Regions from separate parts of the Arthrobacter sp. Hb9-2 genome, predicted to be linked through region 2. Evidence: riboswitches for the same ligand, from Rfam matches in the RefSeq annotation. Region 2 holds a riboswitch; each other region holds the start of a gene.
What was found. A riboswitch is a leader RNA that binds a small molecule or an ion and turns the genes downstream of it on or off. The one in region 2 is predicted to bind cyclic di-AMP.
Positions count from the first base shown of each region.

Region 1: another riboswitch for cyclic di-AMP. It lies ahead of AC5RV1_RS00180 (LysM peptidoglycan-binding domain-containing protein); the one in region 2 lies ahead of AC5RV1_RS12365 (C40 family peptidase).
Region 3: another riboswitch for cyclic di-AMP. It lies ahead of AC5RV1_RS11140 (NlpC/P60 family protein); the one in region 2 lies ahead of AC5RV1_RS12365 (C40 family peptidase).

Region 1 is NZ_JBNHGJ010000001.1:37,365-42,798, forward strand. It holds gene AC5RV1_RS00175 (protein adenylyltransferase SelO) at 1-1,270, shown strand, start outside; gene AC5RV1_RS00180 (LysM peptidoglycan-binding domain-containing protein) at 1,441-2,313, opposite strand; cyclic di-AMP (ydaO/yuaA leader) riboswitch at 2,317-2,480, opposite strand; gene AC5RV1_RS00185 (dienelactone hydrolase family protein) at 2,785-3,759, shown strand; gene AC5RV1_RS00190 (TraR/DksA family transcriptional regulator) at 3,906-4,265, shown strand; gene AC5RV1_RS00195 (DNA alkylation repair protein) at 4,262-4,828, shown strand; gene AC5RV1_RS00200 (DUF1810 domain-containing protein) at 4,812-5,255, shown strand; gene AC5RV1_RS00205 (glucose 1-dehydrogenase) at 5,325-5,434, opposite strand, start outside.
Region 2 is NZ_JBNHGJ010000019.1:81,142-86,575, reverse strand. It holds gene serC (phosphoserine transaminase) at 1-93, opposite strand, end outside; gene AC5RV1_RS12375 (iron-dependent transcriptional repressor DtxR) at 372-1,067, shown strand; cyclic di-AMP (ydaO/yuaA leader) riboswitch at 1,214-1,425, shown strand; gene AC5RV1_RS12370 (M23 family metallopeptidase) at 1,436-2,257, shown strand; cyclic di-AMP (ydaO/yuaA leader) riboswitch at 2,386-2,568, shown strand; gene AC5RV1_RS12365 (C40 family peptidase) at 2,639-3,322, shown strand; gene AC5RV1_RS12360 (NlpC/P60 family protein) at 3,489-4,262, shown strand; gene AC5RV1_RS12355 (HNH endonuclease) at 4,554-5,054, shown strand; gene mobA (molybdenum cofactor guanylyltransferase) at 5,101-5,434, shown strand, end outside.
Region 3 is NZ_JBNHGJ010000016.1:91,560-96,993, forward strand. It holds gene AC5RV1_RS11130 (ABC transporter ATP-binding protein) at 1-277, shown strand, start outside; gene AC5RV1_RS11135 (AMP-binding protein) at 316-2,901, shown strand; cyclic di-AMP (ydaO/yuaA leader) riboswitch at 3,001-3,192, shown strand; gene AC5RV1_RS11140 (NlpC/P60 family protein) at 3,196-3,981, shown strand; gene AC5RV1_RS11145 (dihydrofolate reductase family protein) at 4,185-4,748, opposite strand; partial or broken gene AC5RV1_RS11150 (MmyB family transcriptional regulator) at 4,833-5,117, opposite strand; partial or broken gene AC5RV1_RS11155 (DUF3618 domain-containing protein) at 5,121-5,434, opposite strand, start outside.

The DNA of each region.
Region 1 (5,434 bases), on a different contig from region 2:
GGAGGGATCGACGCCGGTTGCGCAGGCGTATGCCGGCCACCAGTTCGGCGGCTACTCGCCACTCCTGGGCGACGGGCGTGCCCTTCTTCTCGGCGAGGTGACCGACGCGGAGGGCAGGCTCCGGGACGTCCACCTGAAAGGTTCGGGCCGCACACCATTTGCCCGCGCCGGGGACGGCCGTGCCGTCGTCGGACCAATGCTGCGGGAGTACCTCGTCAGTGAGGCGATGCACGCACTCGGCATCCCCTCAACACGTTCCCTTGCTGTGGTGGGCACCGGCCGCCCCGTACGCCGCGACACGATGCTTCCCGGGGCCGTGCTGACAAGGGTAGCCAGCAGCCACCTGCGCGTGGGCAGCTTCCAGTACGCAAGGGCCACCGAAAACCTGGACCTCCTGCGCCGCCTGGCCGACCATGCCATCAGCCGGCACTACCCTGATGCCGCCAAAGCAGAAAACCCCTACCTCGAGCTCTTCGAACGGGTGGTGGCCGCCCAGGCATCGCTGGTGGCGCAGTGGATGCTGGTGGGATTCGTCCACGGCGTGATGAACACGGACAACATGACCATCTCCGGAGAAACCATCGACTACGGGCCCTGCGCTTTCATGGACGCCTTTAATCCTGCCGCGGTCTACAGCTCCATTGACGTCGGCGGGCGTTATGCGTACGCCAACCAGCCGGTCATTGCCGAATGGAACCTGGCCCGACTCGCCGAGGCCATGCTGCCGCTCTTCAACGAGGACCAGGAAGAGGCCGTGGCCCCTGCCGTCGAGGCACTCGGCAAGTTCCGCCGCCAATACAGTGACGCATGGTTCTCCGGCATGAAAACCAAACTCGGTGTGGCGGAAGCCCCAGCGGGAACGCCTGAGGCTGAAGAAGCCTCTGAGGTGGTGGACGGGCTGGTGGCACTCTTGAGGGACGGACCAATCGACTACACGTCCTTTTTCCGGAACCTGGCCCACGCGGCAAGGGGAAATGACCGCCCGGCCAGGGGAATGGTCCTTGACCTGGCTGCCTTCGACGCGTGGGCGGCGCGGTGGCGTGCCCTGCAACCCGACGCCGGCATGATGGACCGGGTCAACCCCGCCTACATACCGCGTAATCACCTGGTGGAGGAAGCGCTCGCCGCAGCAACGGAGGGTGACCTTGGTCCTTTCAACCAACTCCTCGACGTGGTCCGTGACCCCTTCCACGAGCGGCCGGGGCTCGAACGCTACACCGAGGGAGCGCCGGAGGACTTCGGCAGCTACCAGACCTTCTGCGGCACCTGAGCACGCACGGCACTGAAGCAGCCACAGTCTAAGCAGCCAAGGCACCTGCGGGGCCGGCTGCCTGGAGGGCCGGACAACAAAACAGGGCCTGGCAACAACAGGCCCGGACAACAAAACAGGGGCGGCAGCCGGGAACAATCCCGTCTGCCGCCCCTGTTCGGGTGGTGTGACTACGCTACGCGGACGAAGGAAGCGCCGCTGAGCCAGCTGATGGAGTGGACCTCGGTCTTGAAACCGTCCACGCCGCCGCTGACAACCTGGCCGTTGCCGGCGAAGACGCCCACGTGGCCGGCGGTGATCACCAGGTCACCGGGAGCGGGGGTGCCCACAGTGGAGCCGTACTGGTAGAACTGGCCCGGGGCGAGGTCGCCAACGCCCTTGCCCACGGAGCGGAGAGCCTTCTCCACCATGGCGGTGCAGTCCTGCTGGACGCCCAGCTGGCCGTACGCGGCCGCCAGGATGGCTGCGCCGGTGCCGGTGCCGGCGGCTGCCGGTGCCGGAGCGGGTGCTGCCGGAGCCGGAGCAGGCGTCGTGGAAGCGTAGGACAGGTTCATTCCGGTGTTAGCGGGAGCGGCAGCAACAGCAGCCTTGACGGGAGCCGGAGCAGCAGCCTTGGCGGGAGCTGGAGCAGCTGCAACGGCACCGGCACCGGGGATCTGGATCTGGTCGCCGGGGAAGATGATCGTGTCGATCGACAGGCCGTTGGCGGACAGAACGTCATTCAGGGCTACACCGTTGGCGGCCGAGATGGCGCCCAGGGTGTCGCCGGAGACGACGGTGTGCACGTTGGCTGCAGCTGTGGCTGCGGGGGCAGCCACTGCAGCAGCAGGTGCTGCATAAGCCTGGGTGTTGGTGGTCTCAGTGGTGTCCGGACCGGTAACGCCTGCGTGGGCCGGGGCGCCTACACCGAAGGCAATGCCGGAAGCTGCGGCTACGGCGAGCGCCGGGCGGCCAAGCGACTTGGCTGAGACAGCCAAGCCCTCGAGCGCGATGGAGCGGGCCGGAGTCGCGCGGTGACGGGCGGTGGTGGAATTTTTTGACACGGTTGATCGCCTCTCCCATGCCTGCGGGGTGAGCTGTCGGGTTCGGGTTGGAGATACCCGGCCGGCAGCGACTCCGCACGGAACGGAGGCGCTATCGACTTAACCCCAAGGCCTCGTAGGAGGCCGCGGAAACTTGGTTCCCCCGTCCCTGCCAGCTGGAAACGATTGAATCCCGGGTCAGTGGCAGGGCTCGGCATACTGACGGGAATGTCCCGTCTGAGAGGGACACCTGAAGACCATAACCTGATTCCGCACCGATTGTCACATTTGGGTAACATACGAGGTGTTCCTATCGTATTTAGCAATCGAATAGACTCATTTGCCGCATCCGGCTGACCACCCGAAATAGGCGCGCCGCACATCTGGCCGTGTTCTTTGTCACAAACTGATAAAGGATCTCGAAAAGTGGCCGCGAACCTTGCCCGGAGGTACCGGACGGAGGAGGATGTTCGGCACCGGCGAGGAGGCACAGTGACCCAGCTAGGCAAGTATGAGAAATACCTGATCGAGGAATTTTTTGACGACTACCGTGCCGGCGCGCTGAGTCAGCGGACCTTCACCCGGCGGGTTGCCTTCATCACCGGCAGCATGGCAGCAGCAGCGGCGGCGATGCTGCTGGTGGGCTGTACGCCCAGTGAGGTACCGCGGAGCACCGACCCCATGCCCACCCCGGAGCCTTCAACATCTTCGGCCGCCGGCACTGCCGGTTCCGGTGCTGTGCCCGGGGCAAAGAGCCCGCTTTCCGTTCCGGAGGGTGCGCCAGGGATGACGACGGCGACCGTACAGTTTTCGTCCGGCGGAACCTCAATCAGCGCCTACCAGGCCAGGCCGGAGCGGGAAGGGCGCAGCCCTGCCGTGCTGATCTGCCATGAAAACCGCGGCCTGACACCCCATATCGAAGATGTGGCCCGCCGCTTCGCGAAAGCGGGCTACGCGGCCCTTGCCCTTGACCTGCTCAGCCGGGAGGGCGGGACTGCAAACATGGACCGCGACGCAGTTCCCGGTGCCCTCACCCAAGCCGGCGCCCCGCGCCACGTTGCCGACTTCGCAGCAGCACTGGAGTATCTCAAAGCCCAGGACTTCGTGGACGGCGGCCGTATCGCCATGACCGGCTACTGCTTCGGCGGCGGCATTACATGGCAGGCGGCCACCGAGCTGGACGGGTTAAAAGCCACCTCGGCGTTTTATGGGCCGGCCCCTGACCTGGCCAAAGTGCCGGACATCAGGGCCGCCGTTTTCGGCGTTTATGCCGAACTTGACCAGCGCATCACGGGCGCGATGCCTGCTCTCAAGGATGCGCTCGCAGCCACTGATGTTGTCCATCAGCTCACTGTCTACCCCGGCGTTGACCATGCCTTCCATAACGACACCGGCGACCGCTACAACGAAGCCCAGGCTACGGCGGCGTGGAACGATACCCTCGCGTGGTTCGGCGAGCACCTCTAGGGCGCGGCATGCGCGCCTGGCGTGCGGAAGGCGGATGTTTCTCCGCTCCATAACGAAAAATGCTGGCCGTCAAAGACGGCTCGCCGTGCGCCGCCTGGAACCACCGGTGGCGAGGAACTGGTCCTGACCCCGCGTAGGCTTTTCCCATGCCCGACTACGAACGGTTCCGTCTCCTGCTCGAGGAGGAACGGGAGCGGAAGGCGGCCCTCCTGCCGGCCCTCCGCGCGGACATCGCCTCCGCAAATTCAGCACGCCAGGACTCCAACGTGGACGACGAGCATGATCCGGAGGGCTCCACCATCGCCTTCGAACTGTCCCAGGCGTCCGCCCTGCTGAAGCAGAGCAGCATTGGGCTCGGCGAGGTGGAGGCGGCCCTGGCCAGGATCGCCGCCGGCACCTATGGGACCTGCGCGGTCTGCGGGGACGCCATCGCCGAAGGCAGGCTGGAGGCACGGCCGTGGACCCCGTTCTGCATCCGGCACGCATCGGCAGGCCGCAGTCAATGAGCAGCGGCGTGGACGTGACTGTTGTTGCCGCCTTCATTGACCGCACGCTGCAGAACGAGGGTGCCTGGTACCGTGCGGACGACGTCGAGGGCCGGCTCGGCGGGCAGCTGGCCTCCTACGGCTCCTCTGTGGGTGCTGTCCGGGGGACCATCCGCGACGCCCTGCGAAAGTACAAGGACTTCGATCACGACGCCGTGGTACAGCTGGCATCCGCCCTGTGGGGTCAGCCCAAGCCCGGCTCCAGGGCAGTCTTCGAGCGCCGGCTCGCCGCCGTTGTGCTGCTCCAATCCAGGGAGTCACTCCTGCGCCATTCGGACCTGACGCGGATTGAGGGCTTCCTGCGCTCTGCCGGCACGAGCGAACTGACCGAACCCCTGCTGGCCGACGTCGTGGCGCCCTTCCTGGCGCGGCTCGGCGGGCGCGACCGGCAACGCACACATGTTGTCCTCGCCCGATGGCGGACGGACTCTGACAGCCGGCTGCGCAGCGCCGCCGCCTACCTCGCACAGCAACCTGCCCACGAAGCCCCATCACAAGGAGACACCCATGAACGATCCCTATAACCTGGACCGATTTGTTGCCGCGCAGGATGGCGGCGGGACCTATGACCAGGCCCTGGCCGAACTGCAGCTGGGCAGGAAATCCGGCCACTGGATGTGGTTTATCTTTCCGCAGATCGCCGGCCTGGGCCAGAGTGAAATGTCGCAGCGGTACGCCATCAGCTCCCTTGCCGAAGCCCGGGAGTACCTGGACCATCCCGTGCTGGGCCCCCGGCTTCTCGACTGCGCCCTTGCGGTCACCAACCACAAAGGCCGCCCGGCGGAGGACATCCTGGGCGGCATCGACGCGCGGAAGCTGCAGTCGTCCATGACGCTGTTCCTCCGCGCAGCTCCCGGGGAAACCGTCTTCAAAACAGTCCTGGCCCAGTTCTTCGATGGGCAGCCCGATGGCGCTACCGACGAGCTGCTGGCGGGCAAGGGCGAACATTAAGGGCCAACAGCGGCGCCCTGCGCAATTGCGCAAGGTACCGCCGTCGGGCTCACGTGGTGTAACTCAACGCTACGGCGAGGGGCTGCCGCCGTTGACGTTCAGCGTTTCCCCGATGACGTAGCTGGACTCCGGCGATGCCAGGAAAACATACGCCGGGGCGAGCTCTGCCGGCTGGCCCG
Region 2 (5,434 bases):
AATCTGCTCCTGCCTGACCTTGGAAGGCCCGGCGCCGAACCGTCCGTCCTTGGGCAGGAGGTCGGCGGGAATAGTGATGCTGGTTTCGCTCACGGGTGCTCCAATTTCGGGCTGGACATGGCTTTGGTCCGGACGGGTGTTGGTGGCCGGCAGCCGGTGACGGCTGCAACCAGGGCCTCCCTTATTCTGCCTGAACGGCACAATAGGCGGGAACCGGAACCGTCATAGTCCAGCCAATGAGACGCCCCGCCCGCGCCCCGGTGAACTATTCGGACAAAGTCAAAATAGGCTAAGCTTTTCCACGGACTACGTCGCGGTGAAGGCGATACGGTGGGACAACGCTAGGTACTGTGCTCGAGGAGCTGAGCTGGATGACGGATCTGATCGATACTACGGAGATGTACCTTCGGACCATTCTGGAGCTCGAGGAAGAGAACATCGTTGCCCTTCGCGCCAGGATCGCCGAGCGGCTGCGCCACTCCGGGCCTACCGTCTCCCAAACCATCGGGCGCATGGAACGGGACGGCCTGGTGGTTGTCTCCGGCGACCGCCACCTGGAGCTCACCGAGACGGGCCGGAAGCGTGCCACCGAAGTAATGCGCAAGCACCGCCTGGCTGAACGTCTTCTCGCCGATGTGATCGGTTTGGACTGGGCCTACGTCCACGACGAAGCCTGCCGCTGGGAGCATGTTATGAGCGAGCGGGTGGAACGGCGCATCTATGAGCTGCTGAACCATCCCACTGAGTCCCCTTATGGGAACCCGATCCCCGGCCTTGCTGCCCTGGGCGGCGTGCCGACCCTGGGTTTTGCGGATGGCGCCATTAGCCTTTTGGAGGCGATGAAGTCGTACGGTCCTGCCTCGGTGGTGACCATCAGCCGGCTCGCCGAGCCCATCCAGGTAGAGCCTGAACTGCTCTCCCAGCTTGATGAAGGCGGTATCCGGCCGGGTGCGGCTGTGTCGCTGGAACGGGTGGGTGACTACATCTCGGTCCGGGTTCCGGGTATCGAAGGTGCCTTGGAGCTGCCTCCGGAAGTTGCCGCCCATGTGTTCGTGGCGATCCGCTGAAAGGCAAAGAGCGGACGCCATACTCCGTGTGAACTGCGTTACGCAAAGATAACGGAATTGTTACTTTCGGGCTTAAGCATCTATAGTTGAACCAAGCGTTGATATTAAAGCGTTACCTGATCTGGAGCCGAGCTCTGCCAGCGGATCAGGAGCACGAGTCGTAACTGGCAGAGGCGGGGGAACCACAAGCGGCAGCGGGGGACTGCCTTGGGGTGAAGTCCGTCAGCAGCAAGCCTCTTCCAGTGAAGGATTCCTCCGGGGATATCTCTGTGCCGAAGCTTGCTTACGGCGGACCGGGTCTTTGAACTCTCTGACCCGAATCCGACAGCTAACTTCGCAGGCTTTCCAGAGAGGAACCCTTCTTGACCATGCAGAATTCCAGGGGACGCCGCCGCGCGGCGGTCCCTGCTTCGACACCGCGTGTTGTCGAAGTCATCACCTCGGAACGCCCCCGCGATCCGCACCGTGATGCGCGCCGCCGTCGGGGTCCCTTCCGCCAAATTACTGAATTCGCCGCTGCCAGCGGCATCGGCCAAAAGGCCGGCATCGCCCTGGCCGCCACCGGGCTGGTGCTCACCGTGACCGTGCCGGCCACCAGTCCCGTGATGGCCACGGATGCCTCGGGATCCACTCCTGTCGCCGCGTCCGCTGTTGTGCCCCAGCCGCAGGTTTCCGCGGAAGCAGGTGCCCAGATAGACTTCAGCCGCTCTGCTGTGGTTACCCAGGCAGACCCGGACGGCAAACTGAAGCAGCTGCTCAGTGCCCAGTCTGCCGGTGCCATCACCCGCGCCGCTTCCGCAGGAAGTCTTGGCGCCCCGCTCGCTGCTTTGACCACTGCGTCGCCGTTCGGCTACCGGGTCAGTCCGATCACCGGAGGCTCCGGCGACTTCCACCGCGGACAGGACTACGTAGCCCAGTGCGGCACCTCTGTTCTCGCCGCAGCCACTGGAACGGTCACCTTCGCCGGCTGGCACCAGTACGGCGGCGGCAACCGCGTCGTAGTGGATCACGGCAACGGCCTGGAAACCACTTACAACCACTTGTCGTCCTTCAGCGTCAAGGAAGGGCAGACGGTGTCCCGCGGGGACGTCGTGGCCCTCAGCGGGACCACGGGGGCTTCCACCGGGTGCCACCTCCACTTTGAGGTCCAGGTCAACGGCGAAGTTGTTGACCCGACCGGTTGGCTTTAGTCAAATGACGGTGAGCTATCACTTGGTGTTGACATGCCGTGACCTGAATGTGACATTCTTCCAAAACTGCTGTACCGTCTAACTCGCGTCAACTTTTCCGAAGTTGACGCTCTTGTGCGGATTGCCTAACTCTGCCACCGCTCAAGGTCCGTTCGCATTTCATCGTCTGGCAGGGGCGGGGGAACCAATTTTGGCCTTCAGCTTTTTGAAGGCCTTGGGGTTAAGTCGCAAAAGCTTCCCAGGAAGCCGCGCGGCCGGGTGACTCCCATCCGAATCCGACAGCTCACCTCGTAGGCATTGGGAGAGGCTACCTTCGTGTCTTCACGCCATAATTCTGCGCGCCACCGTGCGCAACCGGTTCGTACCAACCCCCTGGACTCCGTGTCCAAGGCCGTTAGTGCCAATGCCGGGACAGTAGGTCGCCAGGCTGCAGTCATCGCAGCTGCCTCGGGCCTCATCCTGACCATGGGCCTGCCGGCCAATGCAGCGGACACCACCGCTGGTGTCTCCGCTTCCACGGAATCCGGATCGGCACAAAGTGCCCTCGCTGTCACGGCGGCGCCCACGGCTACCGTCTCCTTCGAGCGCCCCGTGGTCAAGACCACCCCGGCACCCGTTGTTGAGCGGGTAGTTGCGCAGTCCACGGACTCAGACGATGAGCAGGGAGTGACCACCGCTTCCACCGCGTCGGCCGGCTCCGTTGCGGACAAGGCCGTGGAGACAATTGCCTCCGCGTCCACTTCCGGAATTGCAGGCCTCGCCTACACCGGCATCGGCCGTCCGTACGTTTGGGGCGGCACCACCCCCAACGGCTGGGACTGCTCAGGCTTCACCCAGTGGGTCTACGCCCAGGCCGGCATCAGCATCCCCCGCGTCAACGCGTGGAACGCAATGAAGCCCACCTCCACGCCGCAGCCGGGTGACCTGGTTATGCAGAACGGCGGCGCGCACGTCGGCATCTACGTCGGCAACGGCATGATGATCAGTGCCCTGAACCCCTCCCAGGGAACGCTGCTGCACTCGGTAGCTGCTACCGGCTCCTCAGCATTCTTCACTATGAACTAGTTCTTCGACCCCACGGTCCAAGGGCTTTTTCTTTGCCCAAACAGCTCTTCGCTAAATCACCACACATCCCCGTTCGGGACGTGCCGGCGTACCCCCAAGATGCCGGCGCGTCCAAACACCTTTGGCTGCCCACATGCGGCTTTGAAGGAAACGAAAGAGAGAACTGATGACTACTCGTGCAACCGCACGGCACCGCGCCGAGGCCACCAAGACCAACTCGCTCGCCATCATTGCCAAGGCTGTCGGCGACAACGCCGGCGGTGTAGGACGCCAGGCAGCCGTTATCGCAGCCGCTTCCGGCCTGGTCCTGACCAGCGGCCTCGCGGCGAACGCTGCTGACGCCAACGTCCAGCGTGACTCAGCTCCGGCCTCCACGCTGGAAGTCGAATCAACGGTTGAGGCTCCGATCTCCGCTGCGTCCACCATTGCCATCTCCTTCGAGAAGCCTGCTGTGACCACCACGCCGGCTCCCGTTATGGAAGCTCCGGAGCCCGAGGTGGAGGTCCAGGAAGCCGCTCCGGCTCCTGCTCCGGCCGCAAGGACCGCCGCTGTTGCGAAGGTGACCGCTACAGCTCCGGCTGCAGCAGCCCCCGCCGCTCCTGCCTCGGCAAGCGGCAAGGGTGCAGCTATCCTGTCCGCCGCCTACGCCCAGCTCGGCGTTATGCAGGACTGCACCATGCTGGTGACCAACTCGCTGGCTGCCGTGGGCATCAACTTCCACGACTGGCCTGCAGGCTACCTCTCCTTGGGCCGCACCGTGAGCGCTGCTGAAGCCCAGCCGGGCGACCTGATTTACTACGCAAATGGTGGCTCCGGCATGGCCCACATAGCTGTCTACGCCGGTAACGGCCAGGCAGTGCACGGCGGCTACAACGGCAACCAGACCGTAGTCTTCAGCGCCAACGTTGGTTCCGGCCCGGTGTTCATCCGCGTTAGCTAATGCTCTCCGGCCTCGGATGCGTGTCTGATCCCTGAACAGGACCCCTGCCCTTGCGGCGGGGGTCTTGTCTGTTAGCTCCGGGCAAGGTGTTGACTCCCGGCAAGCTGCGAGCAGCGTACTGGGCAAGATGCGGGAGTTCACGAACCGGCCGGACACGGCACCGTGTGCTCCAGCAATTAGCTGATAGTGCACTTCTTTGTTTACTCTTGTGGTGTCGATCCATAGCCCGGACATGCCGAGGGCAGCCGGCCCTCGTGCCCCTGACGGGTGCGGCCGTGAAGAGGTACGTGCATGCGCACTCTCGTTCTGAATGCTGGATATGAACCGCTGGCGGTTATTACTTTCCGCCGGGCGCTGGTGCTTGTGCTCACGGGCAAGGCGAGCGTTGTGGCTGAAGGGGATGAGCCCGTAGTGGGCCCCCAGGAGATCCTGGGCCGCCCGTCCGTGATCCTCCTGAACCGCTACATCCGTCCCAGATATAACCAGTCCACCGCTGTCAGCCGCCGAGGGGTGCTTCGACGTGACGGGCACAAGTGTGCTTATTGCGGGAAAGCTGCGCACACCATCGATCATGTTCACCCAAAGTCTCGCGGGGGTGGGGACTCCTGGGAAAACCTGGTGGCTGCCTGCCTGAGGTGCAACAACCTCAAAGGCGACCACACCCCGGCCGAGATGGGCTGGAAGCTGCGGTTCGTTCCTGAGCCTCCACACGGCACCATGTGGCAGATCAAGGAACTCGAGAAGCCAACGCCCGCGTGGGATCCGTTCCTGCTGCCCGAGCGCGCTGCCTGACGCAGCGGATAGGTTGCCTCCGCCGTCCCAGGGCTAGGCTGGGGGAGTGGAACAAGACCGCTTGGACTTCGACGCCCTGATCCTGGCTGGCGGCCGGTCATCCAGGCTGGGCGGCGTACCCAAACAAGGGCTGGTCTTTCATGGTGACACCCTCCTGCAACGGTCCCTTGCTGCCGCGTCAGGGGCGATCCGCACAGTAGTGGTTGGTCCAGACCCCGGCGCGCTCCCCGCAGGGGTGCTCTCGTGCCGCGAGCAGCCGGAGTTTGCAGGGCCGGCCGCCGCGGTGGCTGCTGGTCTGGAGGCACTGGCCCAGGCCGGAAGCGAACGGCCTTACACATTGGTACTGGCATGCGACATGCCGAAGGTCTCGGCTGCGGTGG
Region 3 (5,434 bases), on a different contig from region 2:
CGAGGTGGCGCTGCACCCGGACCCCGACTCTCCGGCGCGGGTGTCCGCGGTGGAGTACCACGGCGCCTTCGTCCTCCATTACGTGCGGCTGGCCTCGGGACGCACCGTGCGCTCCTGGCAGCCCCACACCGTTCGCCATCCGGTTGGAACAGCGGTAGCGGTGTCCGTAGCGGCAGGCACCACGCCCACGCTGCTGCTGGGCGACCATGCCATCACATCCCCACCCCCGGGCAGCACATTGAAGCAGCGCTCGCCCGAGCCAGTCCAGCTAAGTTAGGCCAGTTCCATGTCCCTACATACCGCCCCGGTGTCGCGTTGACCGCGCAGCCAGACCTCGCCCGGGCCGCCTTCACCGACCTCGCCCGCCACGGCGACCGCCCGGCGGTGCTCACCGCGGATGGCGTCCTGTCCTACGGGGAGCTTGCCGCCCGCGTGGACGACGCCGCCACCCGCCTGGGAACAGCACGGCGCCTGGTGGTGCTGGCAGCGCAGAACGACCTGGACTCGCTGGTGGCGTACCTCGCCGCGCTGTCGGCTGGCCATGTCCTGTTGCTGGCCCCGGCCGACAAGCCCGAGGCCCTCGCGTCCCTCATGGACGCTTACGACCCTGACGTACTGCTGCGCTCCGGCGACGGGCACGGGGTGCCCGTGCTCGAGGAGCGGCGCGCCGGCTCCCGGCATGAGCTGCATCCTGAACTGGCCCTGCTGCTCAGCACCTCGGGTTCCACGGGTTCGCCGAAACTGGTGCGGCTTTCGCATACCAACCTCACAGCCAACGCCGAAGCCATCGCCGAGTACCTGGGCATTGGGCCGGACGACAAGGCCGCCACCACGCTGCCCCTGCATTACTGCTACGGCCTGTCCGTTGTTAACAGTCACCTGGTCCGCGGGGCAGGGCTGGTCCTCACGGACCTCTCAGTGGTGGATCCCTGCTTTTGGGATCTCTTCCGGGAACGGCAGGCCACCTCCTTCGCGGCGGTTCCCTACACCTTCGACCTCCTGGAGCGGGTGGGCTTCGCCGATGCGGACCTGCCCAACCTGCGCTACGTCACCCAGGCCGGCGGACGGCTGGCACCGGAGAAGGTGCGCGCCTGGGCGGAAACCGGGCAGCGCCGCGGCTGGGACCTCTTCGTGATGTATGGAGCAACGGAAGCCACCGCCCGGATGGCCTATCTGCCACCTGACCTGGCCGCCGACCATGCTGAAACCATCGGCGTCCCCGTACCGGGCGGATCCTTCCGCATTGAACCGGTGGAGGACCTGGCAGACGGGGAACTGGTCTACAGCGGCCCCAACGTCATGCTCGGTTACGCCGACCACCCCGGGGACCTGGCACTCGGCCGGGAAGTCCGCGAACTGCGCACCGGTGACCTCGCCCGCCAGCACCCGAACGGCCTGTACGAGGTGGTGGGACGGCGCAGCCGGTTCGTGAAAATTGTCGGCCTGCGCGTGGACCTCGGCCAGGTGGAGCGGATCTTCGCCGACATGGGAATCACCGCAGCCGCCGCCGGCACCGACGACCGCCTTGTGGTCGCCGTCGAAGGCGGGCACGACGGCGGTTTGCTCGCCAAGACCCTGGCCGGCACGCTGGGGCTGCCGCGCACCGCCGTCGTGATCCATGCCGTGGAAGCCCTCCCGCGCCTGACCACCGGCAAGGTGGACTACCCGGCCGTCCTGGGACTTGCCGCTCCAGCGCCCTCTGCTGCGGGTGCCGTCGGTACCGCCCGCGCCGCAACCGCCAAGCCGGCACCGGAGGGCCCAACCCCCGCCGGCAACCCCGACGACATCCGAAGCATTTTCGCCGAGGCCCTGGAATGCCCCGTTGTGGGAGACGACGACACGTTCGTCTCCCTTGACGGCGACTCGCTGTCCTACGTGGCGGTCTCGGTTCAGCTGGAGCGTGTCCTGGGACAGCTTCCTTCCGACTGGCACCTTTTGCCGGTGCGGGAATTGGAGCGCCGCCGGAAGCCCAGGCGGCGGAGCCCCTTTTCCTTCCTGGAAACCTCGATTGTGCTCCGGGCCGTCGCCATCGTGTGCATTGTGGCCACGCACGTGGAGCTGATCATGTTCCAGACCGCCCACCTGCTCTTCGTGGTGGCCGGCTACAACTTCGCACGCTTCCAGTTGGCGGACCAGCGGCTCCCGCGGCTGCGCCGCCAGCTCCGCGGTGTGGCCCGGATAGTTCTGCCCTCCACCGCTTTTATCGCCGTGGCCTACGTGCTCACGGACCGCTACAGCGTTGCCAACATCTTCCTGTTGAACGCCATAGTTGGGCCCGAGCAAGTAACCACGCAGTGGCATTTCTGGTTTGTGGAACTGCTGGTGTACATCCTGTTGGCCGTGGCAGCGCTTATGGCCGTGCCCTGGATTGACCGGGTGGAGCGCCGTGCGCCGTTCGCTTTCGCCCTGGGGCTGGTGGCCATCGCGCTGCTGAGCCGGTACGACATCGTGGATCCTGGCCTTCCCAAGCCGCCGCCCGTGTTCTGGCTCTTCGCGCTCGGCTGGGCGCTCGCCCGGGCCCGCACACACTTCCACAGGATTACTGTCTCGGTCATCACCCTGATGACGCTGCCGGGGTTCTTCGGCAGCACCGTCCGCGATGTCACCGTCGCTGCAGGCATTCTGCTGCTGGTGTGGGTGCCAGCCCTGCCGGTGCCGGCCGTCCTGCGCCGGGTCATCGGCTGGCTGGCCGCGGCGTCCCTGTATATCTACCTCACCCACTGGCTGGTCTACCCGCTGCTGCTTCCCATCAACCCGGTCCTTGCGGTTGCCGGGTCCCTCGTGCTGGGGATGGGCTACTGGGCACTCTGCAGGTGGTTGCCCACTACGGCAGCCTTCAAATGGGCGGGGCGATGCTTCACATCGTTGCTACGCCCCGTTGAACGGGAACGATTGACGTAAGTCCCAGCGCGAAGTGCGTTATGCAAATGTGACAAATGGGGCTGTTGTGACATAGGGTCTGAAGCCGTGCCCGTTTCTCCGAATGCGGCACTCCTGAGCAGACTTGCCTAACTCTGCCGCTGCCCGGGATCCGTTCGCAAAATCGTCCGGCAGAGACGGGGAACCCAATAACGGCCTGCTTCCGGCAGGCCTTGGGGTGAAGCCGTGCCTGGTGCCTTTCGTGCATCACCACGGCCGGGTGTCTCCCATCCGAATCCGACAGCTAACCTCGCAGGCAGTGGGAGAGGCCCTTTCATGCCCAATGGCAAAGCTCACGGCCGCCGCCGCGCGGTCCCCGTCCAGACCAGCCCCCTGGCGGTCCTGTCCAAATCCTTCGCCGGCCACGCCGGCGGTGTAGGCCGTCAGGCCGCCGTCATTGCAGCCGCTTCCGGCCTCGTCCTGACCAGCGGCATCGCCGCCCAGGCAGCAGACGCCCCAACCCAGCGCGAAGCCGAGCCGGCATCGAACCTGGAAGTCGCCAGCCAGGTACAAACCCCGCTCAGCGCAGACGCCACAGTGCAGATCTCCTTCGAGCGTCCCGCCGTCAAGACCACGCCTGCCCCCGTCGTCGAAGCACCCAAACCAGTCGTCGTCGAGGCCCCCAAAGCTGCCGCTCCTGCCGCTTCTGCCGCCGTCAAGACGCAGGCCGTTGCGCCGGCCAAGGCCCAGGTAACCGTCACGCCCGCCGCTCCCGCTCCGGCTCCTGCCCCGGCAGCGGGAGGCGTAAATGCCACCATGGTGTCCTCCGCTTACGCCCAGATCGGCATGATTCAGGACTGCACACGACTGGTCGAAAATGCCCTGAATGCTGCAGGGATCCCTGTCGGTGACCTTGGTCCGATGCAGTTCATGAACTACGGCACCGTCGTCACTGATCCCCAGCCCGGTGACATGGTTGTCCAGTCCGGCCACGTGGGCATCTACGTCGGCAACGGCCAGGTCCTCAGCTCCGGCCTGAACGGCAAGAACGAAACCGCCGTCCACCCCCTGACCTGGATGACCTCCAAGGGCGCCGTCACCTTCGTCCGCGCAGGCAAATAGAAACTACTGAAGGCCGGTGAGTCAATGCCTTGGGGGCATTAACTCACCGGCCTTCAGCATGCCCTCTGCACATTGGAGCACTGCCATTTCCGCCGGATCGCGTGGTTATGTTGCCCCATGCCTTCCCGACCTTCGGCCGCGGACTGAGTTCCGCCGCGCAGGCGAAGCAACCAAGACGCCGCCTGCTGCTCCCGCAACTCGACTCAGCGCCTGGTCTCATACCTGGTCAGGACCACACCGTCGGGAAACTTCCGGGTCTCCACCAGGTTGAGGTTCACCCAGTTGTCCAAGGCTGTGAAGAACGGCGTGCCGCCGCCCACCAGGACCGGATGGGTGACCATCATGTATTCGTCGATCAGCCCGGCCCGCATGGCCGCCGCGGCGAGTGTGGCACCGCCGATGTCCATGAAGCCGCCGTCATCCGCTTTGAGCCGGGTGATCTCGGTGACCGCGTCGCCGGTGGCCAGGCGGGTGTTCCAGTCGACCGTGCTGGGCGTCGAGGAGAACACCATTTTCGGCATGGCCCGCCAGCGGCGGGCAAACTCGATGTGCGCCGGCGTGGCGCCGGGCTGCTGGTCGGCCGTCGGCCAGTGGGAGCTCATCGTCTCCCACAGTTTGCGCCCGTACAGCGCCAGGCCCGTCGCCCCCACCCGGTCGGACCACCACTGGAACAATTCGTCGCTCGGGACGCTCCAGCCGAGGTCGTCGCCGGGCGCGGCGATGTAGCCGTCCACGCTCACGTTCATGCCAAAGGTCAGGTTGCGCATGGCGACAGTCTCCCGCGCGCCGGTATTCCTTGTACAGACCAGCACGGAGCGGTACGGATCGCAGCATCAATTTCCGCGGAGGTGGAGGTCGAGGTCGCCGACGATGGGATGGTGGACGCTTTTGATGCCGGTGCGGTGTTCCCGGACGTCGTGGGCTCCCCAGAGTTTCCGAAAGAGGTCGCTGCGGGTTGAGAGTTCACCGACAAGATCGCTGAACGCGCTCCAACCTGCCGTGGGAGAACGCCACGACGAGGCCAACATGGCCTCCATCGAGCGCTGATCCCCAGCGGTGTGGTGCCCCCCGGGGGACGCGCCAAGGAAGCGGAAAGGCCGGCCCCTGCGGGAGCCGGCCTTTCCATTCCTAAACAACTTTTAGGTGTTTTGGACGTTGGTTTTGGCGTCGGTGGCGCGGTCTTTGACGTCGGTGACGGCTCCTTGGCCTTCGGCTTTGACGTTTTGGGCGGCGTCGGTGGCGGTGGCTTTGACGTTGTCCATGGCTTGCTGGGCTGGTTCCTTCAGGTCCTGGACCATGTCCTTGGCGGCGTCGGTGACCTGGGTGGCGAGGGGCTCGGCGGCGGTTTTGAGCTGCTGGGCTGCTTCGCGTTCCTTTTGGCTGGCCGGGATCAGGGACGAGACGAGCATTCCGGCGCCGAAGGCGATCAGGCCGGCGGCCAGGGGGTTGCCCT